One region of the Pantoea sp. X-Soil-TKNS-1280 genome, then DNA from elsewhere that is predicted to be linked to it. Evidence: predicted binding sites of a transcription regulator. Region 1 holds the regulator's gene; each other region holds the start of a gene.
The links. The regulator CRP, encoded in region 1, controls carbon source genes, mostly activating them, when cyclic AMP is high. The targets are predictions, from matches to a motif close to ATGTGANNNNNNTCACAT.
Positions count from the first base shown of each region.

Region 2: the regulator CRP is predicted to act here: its motif matches at 1,625-1,642, upstream of AC6I8X_RS03815 (glycoside-pentoside-hexuronide (GPH):cation symporter).
Region 3: the regulator CRP is predicted to act here: its motif matches at 1,354-1,371, upstream of AC6I8X_RS01850 (YjcB family protein).

Region 1 covers NZ_AP035962.1:3,963,020-3,966,300, reverse strand. The annotation lists gene AC6I8X_RS18535 (YccS/YhfK family putative transporter) at 1-1,600, opposite strand, end outside; gene crp (cAMP-activated global transcriptional regulator CRP) at 1,659-2,291, opposite strand; gene AC6I8X_RS18525 (OsmC family protein) at 2,593-2,997, shown strand; gene AC6I8X_RS18520 (phosphoribulokinase) at 3,122-3,281, opposite strand, start outside.
Region 2 covers NZ_AP035962.1:844,880-848,160, forward strand. The annotation lists gene AC6I8X_RS03810 (glycoside hydrolase family 43 protein) at 1-109, opposite strand, end outside; gene AC6I8X_RS03815 (glycoside-pentoside-hexuronide (GPH):cation symporter) at 106-1,518, opposite strand; gene aroP (aromatic amino acid transporter AroP) at 1,691-3,046, opposite strand.
Region 3 covers NZ_AP035962.1:405,533-408,813, reverse strand. The annotation lists gene AC6I8X_RS01865 (glutathione S-transferase family protein) at 1-135, opposite strand, end outside; gene soxR (redox-sensitive transcriptional activator SoxR) at 186-662, opposite strand; gene soxS (superoxide response transcriptional regulator SoxS) at 746-1,174, shown strand; gene AC6I8X_RS01850 (YjcB family protein) at 1,482-1,763, shown strand; gene AC6I8X_RS01845 (ATP-grasp fold amidoligase family protein) at 1,818-2,768, opposite strand; gene AC6I8X_RS01840 (oligosaccharide flippase family protein) at 2,777-3,281, opposite strand, start outside.

The sequences.
Region 1 (3,281 bases):
GCCCGAGCAGCAGCTGCAACGCTTCCTGGTCAGCCTCCAGCGCGTCATGTGCGTTCTTACGGAGCAAGCCGCTCTGCCACTGTGGCCACAGCCAAATCATGCCGCCAAAGGCAATCAGGCATCCCATCAGCGTATCCATCATGCGCGGCAGCAGGAACTGCGCACCGTTGAGCGACAGCAGCTGAAGCGAGTACACCGCCGTTACCGTAAAGCCAATCATTGACCAGCCATAATATTTACGCGTCACCAGATAGCTGGCGAGGGTGATCGCCAGCATAAACAGCAGGGTGATGGATTCCGGCACGGCAAAGCGCAGCGAGGCAGCCGCGATCAATAACCCGGCGAAGGTGCCGAGGGCACGGTGCTGGATACGTACGCGAGTGGCGCTGTAGCCGTTCTGGCTGACGAACATGGTGGTCATCAGAATCCAGTAGGGTTTGGGGATGTTAAAGAACAACGCCAGCGCGCTGCCAAACATCAGCATTACGGCAAAACGCGCTGCGGTGCGTAACGCCGGGGACTTTAGCGACAGGTAACTGCGCAGTGCCGGAAAAAACGGCAAACGTCGCTGGCGGTCGGCCATCAGGTCACGGGTATAAAGAGGTTTCTGCGTGCGCAGGACGCGGGCAATCCGGCTGAAGTGGTACAGGCAAAAATTTCCGACCGGATTATCCGGGTGCTGGCGCGCAATCTTTTCCAGCGCCCCGAGCTGCTTCTCCATATGAAAGCGCTCCGGCAACTGGTGATAGAGGATAGCATCGGCCAACAGTCGCAGCCGCGCCGATATGGTCTTCGCATTCCAGCGGATCACCGCTTCAGCATGGCTCTGCTCCACCAGTTTTTGCACTTCTTCAGGCTGATGCAGGCTGACCGAGATGTGTTCCTGGAGATCGAGTGCCACCTGGAAGGCACGCGTCAGACGTTTATGGCTGTTGTTTCGGCTGGCAGACAACATATGCATCTGCTGATAACAGGTGGTGATCAGATCGACCGCTTTTTGCTGCCGTGCCAGCAGCGGAGGCAGGGCTTTTTCCGGGTCGGTCAGCTGCGTTAGCAGGGTGTATTTGGCATCGCAATAATCTGCCAGTTCGCGATACAGCAGGCTGAGAGTTTCGCGCATCGGCTGTTCTTTCCACAGCCAGAACCAAAGCCAGTTAAACAGCCCGTACCATAGCGTCCCGCCGATATACAGCAGCGGTGGCACCCAAATGGGCATCCGCCCCGCCAGGCTTAGCGTGAAGATGGCGGCGATAAGGGTGCCGGGCAGCAAACGGCCATGTAGCGGGCTGATTTCGCCAGTGACGCCCACCAGTAGCGGCAGAGCCAGCATAATCAATGGCAGAGGAACGTGGTAATCCGTCAGCCATTGAATCAGAAAACTGCCGGTAGCAAACAGGGAACCGCCAACAATCAGGCGTTTAAAGAAACGTTTATGGGGCGTATCCAGGCCTGCGATATTGCAGCAGGCGGGAACCAGCGAGAACAGCAGCCCTTTTTGCAGGTCACCAAACAGCCAGCCGAGAGCCACGGGCAGGCAAAGCACCAGCGTTTGCCGCAGGGCGTAATTAACTTCGGGATGATAGATGATTCGACGCCACATCAGCTCATCGCAGACAAAAACGGCGCGATGTGACCATCACGCCGTGGGTGAGAAGGAATTAGCGGGTGCCGTAAACGACGATGGTTTTACCATGTGCGGAGATCAGGTTTTGATCTTCCAGCATTTTCAGAATACGGCCAACTGTCTCGCGTGAGCAGCCAACGATCTGACCAATTTCCTGACGGGTGATTTTGATCTGCATCCCGTCCGGGTGGGTCATGGCATCAGGCTGTTTGGCCAGATTGAGCAGCGTCTGCGCAATGCGACCGGTCACATCAAGGAAGGCAAGGTTGCCGACTTTTTCTGATGTCACCTGCAGGCGACGTGCCATCTGCGCCGAAAGACGCATTAAAATATCCGGGTTTACCTGAATCAGCTGACGGAATTTTTTGTAGGAAATTTCAGCCACTTCGCAGGCAGTTTTTGCTCGTACCCAGGCACTGCGTTCCTGACCTTCTTCAAACAGGCCAAGCTCGCCGATGAAATCCCCCTGATTGAGGTAGGAGAGAATCATCTCTTTGCCTTCTTCATCTTTAATCAGTACCGCAACGGCACCTTTCACGATGTAGTAGAGCGTTTCCGCTTTTTCACCCTGGTGAATCAGGGTGCTTTTGGATGGATATTTGTGAATATGGCAATGGGACAGGAACCATTCGAGTGTAGGGTCTGTTTGCGGTTTGCCGAGAACCATTCGCTATTATCCTCTGTTGTAATCGTGCCCAAAACACAGGGGGCAATTTTCCCTGTCAGGCGGTGAAATCGTAGAGCGCTTCCAGTAAAGGAAATTATTCGGGTGGACTCTTAAGCCAGGCTTCTGATTCTTCCCGCCTTCGTCTATTACGACGAAAATATTTTCAGCTCTGTTTGTAGCACAGCTTTTGCTAGCTGTCTTCTGTTGTCTCGCTTCAGCAAAAGGGCGATTAGTCTGGATTGCTGTTTCTCAGGTGAAAGCGTACTCTGGCGGCAAATCAGCCGATTCAGGAGAAAGAATAATGCAGGCACGGGTCAAATGGGTGGAAGGGCTTACCTTTCTCGGAGAATCCTCATCGGGTCATCAGGTATTAATGGATGGGAACTCGGGTGATAAAGCGCCGAGCCCGATGGAGATGGTGCTGATGGCGGCGGGGGGGTGCAGCGCGATTGACGTGGTGTCTATCCTGCAAAAAGGGCGCAATGAAGTGACCGATTGCGAGGTGAAACTCACCTCTGAACGTCGTGAAGAAGCGCCACGGATTTTTACACACATCAATCTGCATTTTATTGTCAGCGGCAAAGCGCTGGGCGATAAAGCGGTGGCGCGTGCGGTGGATTTGTCGGCAGAGAAATATTGTTCGGTGGCGATCATGCTGGGCAAAGGGGTAGAAATTACCCACAGCTATGAGGTGATTGAGCTATAGCACGAACGTAGCGGCGCGATTTATCGCGCGGATTTTTTCGTGCAGCATGCACGGTCAGGCGATTTATCGCGCGGATTATTCCGATATCGCGCACTGGAATTGCGCGATAAATCGCGCCGCTACATTATTCAATCCGTTTACCTTCAATCAGCCGCTGCACCAGCGGTGTCATAATCAACTCCATCGCCAGCCCCATTTTGCCACCCGGCACCACCAGGGTGTTCATATGCGAGATAAAGGAATCCTGAATCATCGCCAGCAGGTAAGGAAAGGCAATGCCTTCC
Region 2 (3,281 bases), 1.2 Mb from region 1:
GCCGGTCATACTCGGGCACTGAAGCGACAAAGTAATAACCCTTATCGTGGCGGAGAATAAAAGGATCGGCGCGCTGGGTGATAAACGGATTAGGCCATGGATTGCTCATTTAATTTCTCCGGGTTCGATAGCGGCGGAAGCGGCCGGGTGTGGGGCTTGCAGGTCACGGAAATTTGCGCGACGCAGGGCGAGATCGTCCTGAATGGTACGCATCAGTTTGCGATCGACTTTCAGCAGACGTACGACCCCGGCGGTAATCAGGTAGCCAACGCCAGGTATCACGGTAAACAGCAGCATGATGCCATTCAGCGCGCTGGGGGCTTGCTGTTTCGCCCCGGCATCATAGCCATAAATGGAGAGTAAAAAGCCCACCATCGCGCCAGCTACCGCCAGCCCGACTTTGAGGAAAAACAGATTGCCGGAAAAGCTCATGCCGGTGATGCGTTTACCGGTTTTCCATTCGCCGTAATCATCGACATCCGCCATCAGCGACCAGTGCAGCGGGGAGGGGATCTGATGCAGGATATTCAGCAGGAAATAAGCAATAACCACTGCCAGGGTGGCATGCGGATCGATCCAGTAAAAACCGCTGGAGAATAGCGCCAGCGCGATATTGGTCCAGAAGAAGACTTTTAATTTGCACCAGCGGTCGGTGAGGATTTTAGCCAGCGTACTGCCCAGCATCATGCCGATCACACCGAGGCTGATAAACAACGTGGCAAAATGGGTCGACTGACCCATCACCCAGGTCACGTAATACATGGTGGCGGCCATGCGGATAAAGCCAGGGCAAACGTTACAGAAAGTCAGCAGCAGAATGCGTACCCACTGGTCATTTTTCCATACGTCGCGCAGGTCATTTTTCAGATCGTCATTGCTGGGTACGGCCGGACGAATACGCTCACGCACCGTGGCAAAGCAGAACAGAAACATCGCCAGTCCGATCAGTGCCAGTACGCTCATTGCCATTTGATAGCCGCGTGCTTTGTTATCGCCACCAAACCACTCTGCCATCGGCAGCAGCGACAGCGACAGGATCAGCGTGGCGACACCCACCATGACAAAACGATACGACTGGCAGGAGACGCGTTCGCCAGGATCATTGGTGATAACCCCACCCAGCGAGCAGTAAGGGATGTTGATGGCGGTGTAGGTCAGTGACATCAGGAAGTAGGTAATAAATGCCCAGATCACCTTGTTGTCATAGCTCCAGTCTGGCGTGGTGAACATCAGAACGCTGAACAGGACATAGGGAACGGATACCCAAAGCAACCACGGGCGAAAACGTCCCCAGCGGCTCTGCGTACGGTCGGCAATGGCACCCATAATCGGATCCGTCACCGCATCCAGCACCCGCACCGAAAGCAATAAGGTGCCGACCAGTGCCGGTGCCAGGCCAAAAACATCGGTATAGAAATAGTTGAGGAATAACATGATGGCACCGCCGATCATGTTGCATCCGGCATCGCCCATGCCGTATCCCAGTTTTTCCCGGAACGAGAGTGCTGCTCCTTTCATTGTTCATCTCCAGCTATAACAGGTGCAAAAATTATTAGCGGAAAATCAGCAATCTGGCGGGGACCAATTGGTCACGATGATGGACAAAACACCTGGGCAGGGAAAAGTGTGAGGAAGATCTAAAGAAGAGGAATATCTGCCCGGACATTGACGCCGGGCAGAAGGAGCAACTTTATGCTTGCTGGGCTTTGTTTTTGATCGCGTAACCGACAGCCAGCACCACCAGCCAGACCGGAATCAGCCAGACTGAAATCGCCATGCCAGGCGTCATCAGCATGATCACCAGGATTGCCGCGAGGAACAGCAGGCAGATCCAGTTACCCAGTGGGTAAAGGATAGCGGGGAAACGTGTGGTGACACCCTGCTGGTTTTTCTTCTTACGGAATTTCAGGTGTGCCAGGCTGATCATCGCCCAGTTAATCACCAGCGCGGAGACCACTAAAGACATCAGCAGGCCGAAAGCTTCGCCCGGCATCAGATAGTTGATCAGTACACAGAGCGCTGTGGCGACAGCAGAGACCAGAATGGTTGCCACCGGTACACCGCGTTTGTCGACGTTCAGCAGCGCTTTCGGCGCATTGCCCTGTTGTGCCAGGCCGAACAACATACGGCTGTTACAGTAGACGCAGCTGTTGTACACCGAAAGTGCCGCGGTCAGGATCACCACGTTAAGCGCATTAGCGACCAGCGAATCTCCCAGCTCATGGAAGATCAGCACGAACGGGCTGGTGTCTGCGGTGACGCGGGTCCACGGCAGCAGTGACAGCAGCACCGCCAGTGAGCCGATGTAGAAAATCAGAATACGCCACAGGACTTGGTTGGTGGCTTTAGGAATGCTCTGCTCCGGGTTATCGGCTTCTGCGGCGGTGATACCCACCAGCTCCAGGCCACCGAACGAGAACATGATGATCGCCATCATCATCACCAGCCCGCCAAAACCATTTGGCAGGAAGCCGCCCTGGTTCCACAGGTTGCTGACGGTTGCCTGCGGGCCACCGTTGCCGCTGAACAGCAGCCAGCCGCCAAACAGGATCATACCGATGACCGCGACCACTTTGATAATGGCAAACCAGAACTCCATCTCACCAAACACTTTCACGTTGGTCAGATTGATAGCGTTGATCAGCACAAAGAAGATGGCGGCAGTAGCCCAGGTGGGGAAGTCCGGCCACCAGAACTGGACATATTTACCGACAGCGGTCAACTCGGCCATGGCAACCAGCACATACAGCACCCAGTAGTTCCAGCCTGAGGCAAAACCGGCGAAATTGCCCCAGTATTTGTAAGCAAAATGGCTGAAGCTACCGGCAACAGGCTCTTCCACTACCATTTCGCCTAATTGGCGCATAATCAGAAAGGCAATAAATCCTGCAATGGCATAACCGAGAATCACCGCCGGACCGGCGGATTTGATCACCGATGCGCTGCCCAGAAACAGACCGGTACCCACTGCGCCGCCCAGCGCAATGAGCTGAATATGGCGATTTTTCAAGCCGCGGTGCAGCGTGTCGCCATGTTGTTGTTCCATACGAACCTCGTGATGTTGTTATTTTATGCCTAATGTAAGGCTGTTTTTACATAACGTACTCATTTATTTACGGTACCTGGCGTGCTGTGTGCATACGTAAGCTACCCTGGCGACCAGAATAGTGATAAGCGCGCCGATTTGCACCTGCTTTTGCTTTTTGTGCTGAGGGATGACTGAAAAAGCAGCAGCATCCACTGCTGGCCTGCCGCGCTATTTCTGACATGAATTGGTAATA
Region 3 (3,281 bases), 750 kb from region 1:
TTTTTTCAGCGACTCCGGTGCCAGCAAGGTGCCTTCACGTTGGTAGCGCTTGATTTGATAAGGCACCGATAACTCTTCCAGCAGCCACAGCACCCGATGTGAACGGGAATTTTCAAGATGGTGAACGGTGATCATCATGGCTTCCTGACCAATGGATTGACCCGGCAAGTATAGATGATGGCGTCTCAGCGTTTCTGCTCGTCCTGTTGCGGATCGAGTAACACAGCGCCCGACCCCTGCTCTGCCAAACGGTCACCGGGGTTGCGCAACGGACAATCGCGCATCGACAGACAACCGCAACCAATACACCCGTCGAGATCGTTACGCAGCCGCGTAAGTGTTTCGATGCGTTTATCCAGCTCCTCGCGCCAGTGCTGGGTCAGCGCATCCCATTCCTGGGTAGACATACGTTTGTTGGCGGGTACATGCATCAGGCTATCGCTTACCGTGGCGAGAGGAATGCCGATACGTTGCGCGATTTTAATGATCGCTACGCGACGCAGCACATCGCGGCTGTAACGCCGCTGATTGCCGTTATTGCGCGTGCTGGAGATCAATCCTTTGGTCTCATAAAAGTGCAGCGCCGAGACGGCCACGCCGCTGCGTTTCGCGACTTCGCCCGGCGTCAACACCGGCTTCGGGTAGTTGCGTTCTTTTTTCATTTGGCTCTTTACCTCAAGTTAACTTGAGGAATTATACTCGCTCCCCATTGAAACTTCGAATCTCTACTCAGAAGGATGTGGTTATGATGCAAGAGGAAATCATTCATTCACTGACGCACTGGATCGATCAGAATCTGGATAAAACCCTGTCAATTGATGAAGTAGCGGCCAAATCAGGTTATTCCAAATGGCACCTGCAACGTATGTTCCGTACCGTGACGAAACAAACATTGGGCGGCTATATCCGCGAACGGCGTTTAACGCTGGCAGCAGAAGCGCTGCGCCAGACGCAACGCCCGGTATTTGATATCGCGATGCAGTACGGCTATGACTCGCAACAAACTTTTTCCCGCGTGTTTCGTCGTCAGTTCTCGCAAACACCGACTGCCTATCGCCACACCATGCGTCGTCAGGCGATGATCCAGCGTCCACGCCTGGTGAGCTTTGATTGCAACGAAAACCTGGCCAGCTTTACCCAGCGAACCACCGGCGAGTGCTGCCCGATCCGCTAATCCTGTCTGCGCGCCCCCCTGCGGGCGCACCCTGCCTGTCAGGCGCGCGATAAATCGCGCCGCTACCCACCCGTGCAATTATTTGCACATTCCGCATAAATGCCGCATCTAACTTCGATAAAATTTTTTCTACCATACCAGGTATAAATTTTGTTCAAAATTTCAAATCGAGTGATATAATGTGACCCAAGTCACAAAATAATGCGTAATACGACGGCCTGAAGGGCCTCCCTGACCTTCCTTCTTTGCCGCCAGTGATGTCCGATGAATGTCAGGGATGTTACTGATTCATAGAGGTTCGTTGCAGATGGCTACTTTAACCACCAGTCTTATCGTTATGCGCTGGGAATTGCTGAGCGCAATAATGATGTTTTTCGCCAGCACCCTGAAAATTCGTTTTCGTCAGAACAGCCACCATGTGATGGCGCTGATGTGCGGCGGAATCGGCCTGGGCATGTCCTGCTGGTTTGTCACCGGCCTGCTGGGAATCACCCTGAGCATGGAAAATCTGCATAACTTTATGGAAATCACCAAAAACGCCTTCGTCGAGGTGATGAGTCAGACCCCTGCCGATTGGCCAATGCCCTGATTTCCACCAATAAAAAACCCCGCATCGCGGGGTTTTTTATTTTGCTGTGTGATTTCAAATTTTCTTCAACACGGCCGGGATATTGACATCCCCCACCGCACCGCCCGGCGTCTTCGCACCGAGACGGTCCTGAATCCACATATCACCCATCATCTGATTAAGCCCACGATCCAGTCCGGTAACCATCCCAGCGCCAGGCGTAAAAGTCAGCTCGCCAAAGTAAACCTGCTGTTCGTGGATATACCAGTCAACACGAACATAATCGAAGTCACTCGCCAGTTTCTTACTTAACGCTAAGGCATGTTGCAGTGCTGCCAACTGCGACGAGATATCCAATCCGGTATCACGGATTTTATGATAGGCCTCATTCAAGTTATTCACATAAAAATTCATTGATATCAGTGGATTGCATCGATTATAAATCACCTGCAACACAAACTCGAAGTTGCCATCGCGTTTATTAAACATATGGAACTTATAATCAACCGGCGCGGTTTTGCCATCACCAATGTATTTCTCCACCAGAATGCGCGGCTTGATGTAACGGTAATGAATCTCACGCGCCTCATCGGCATAGTCTTTTTTCAGCCAGCGCTGGCAGTTGCTGATGATCTGCTGCTTTTTCAGCGCATCCGGTTCTTCCAGCAGGATTTCCACCATATTGGAGCCGTGATTCGGCTTGATCACCGTGTTCTTCCAGCTCGGCAGCGTATGTAGGGAATGCGGATCGCTGGTTTCATACAGCAATGGAATCAAATATTCACTGCCGACCTTCTCGGCAACGTAGTCACGTACCGAATATTTATCCGACAGGCGCCCATAATTCTGGTAATCGCCATAAACAAACTTACGGTACAGGATCTTCTCGTTAAATACTTTCGGTTCGCGCAGATTGGGTAATCGCCTGAATTTACGAAAGTAAAAAATCCGATCCTGATAAGCCCAGGGCATTTTCCTGATGAAATACCGCACACTTTTTCTCAGTTCATCTTTCAACTTAAGCATATCTGACCTCATTTGTAGGTTTTGTAGTTGAGTGAGGAAACCTGAATCTTGTAAATGACGCCGTTTCTGAAGAAGTAATTCATTACGGTGAGGGACAGAAGTTCCGTCAGGAAAACGCTCCAGGCAGCGCCCATAATGCCGTACCCCTGGATCAGCCACCACGACATCGGAAGGCCGATGGCGACCAGGCAGAGAATTTTCCTGAGCAGATAATTAAATCCACCCTCTTTAACGATATAGCGGTACGCGACGGTCCCCATCGCCGAGAAACTGGAGGCTATCGACAGCAACGTAATGAGACTTCCTGACTGCGTGTAATCGTGACCATATAAAGCAATGATTATTTTTTCACCATATAAGGCGATGATGAATAACAGAATCAGTGAGACACCCAACACATACCCATTCAGACGCGCCGTAAGCTTAATTGCCGCTTCGCCGCGCTCTCTGAATATTTCCGAAAAGCTGGAAGTGATGATGGCCAGTGGAATAAAGGTCCACGAAGCCGAAATG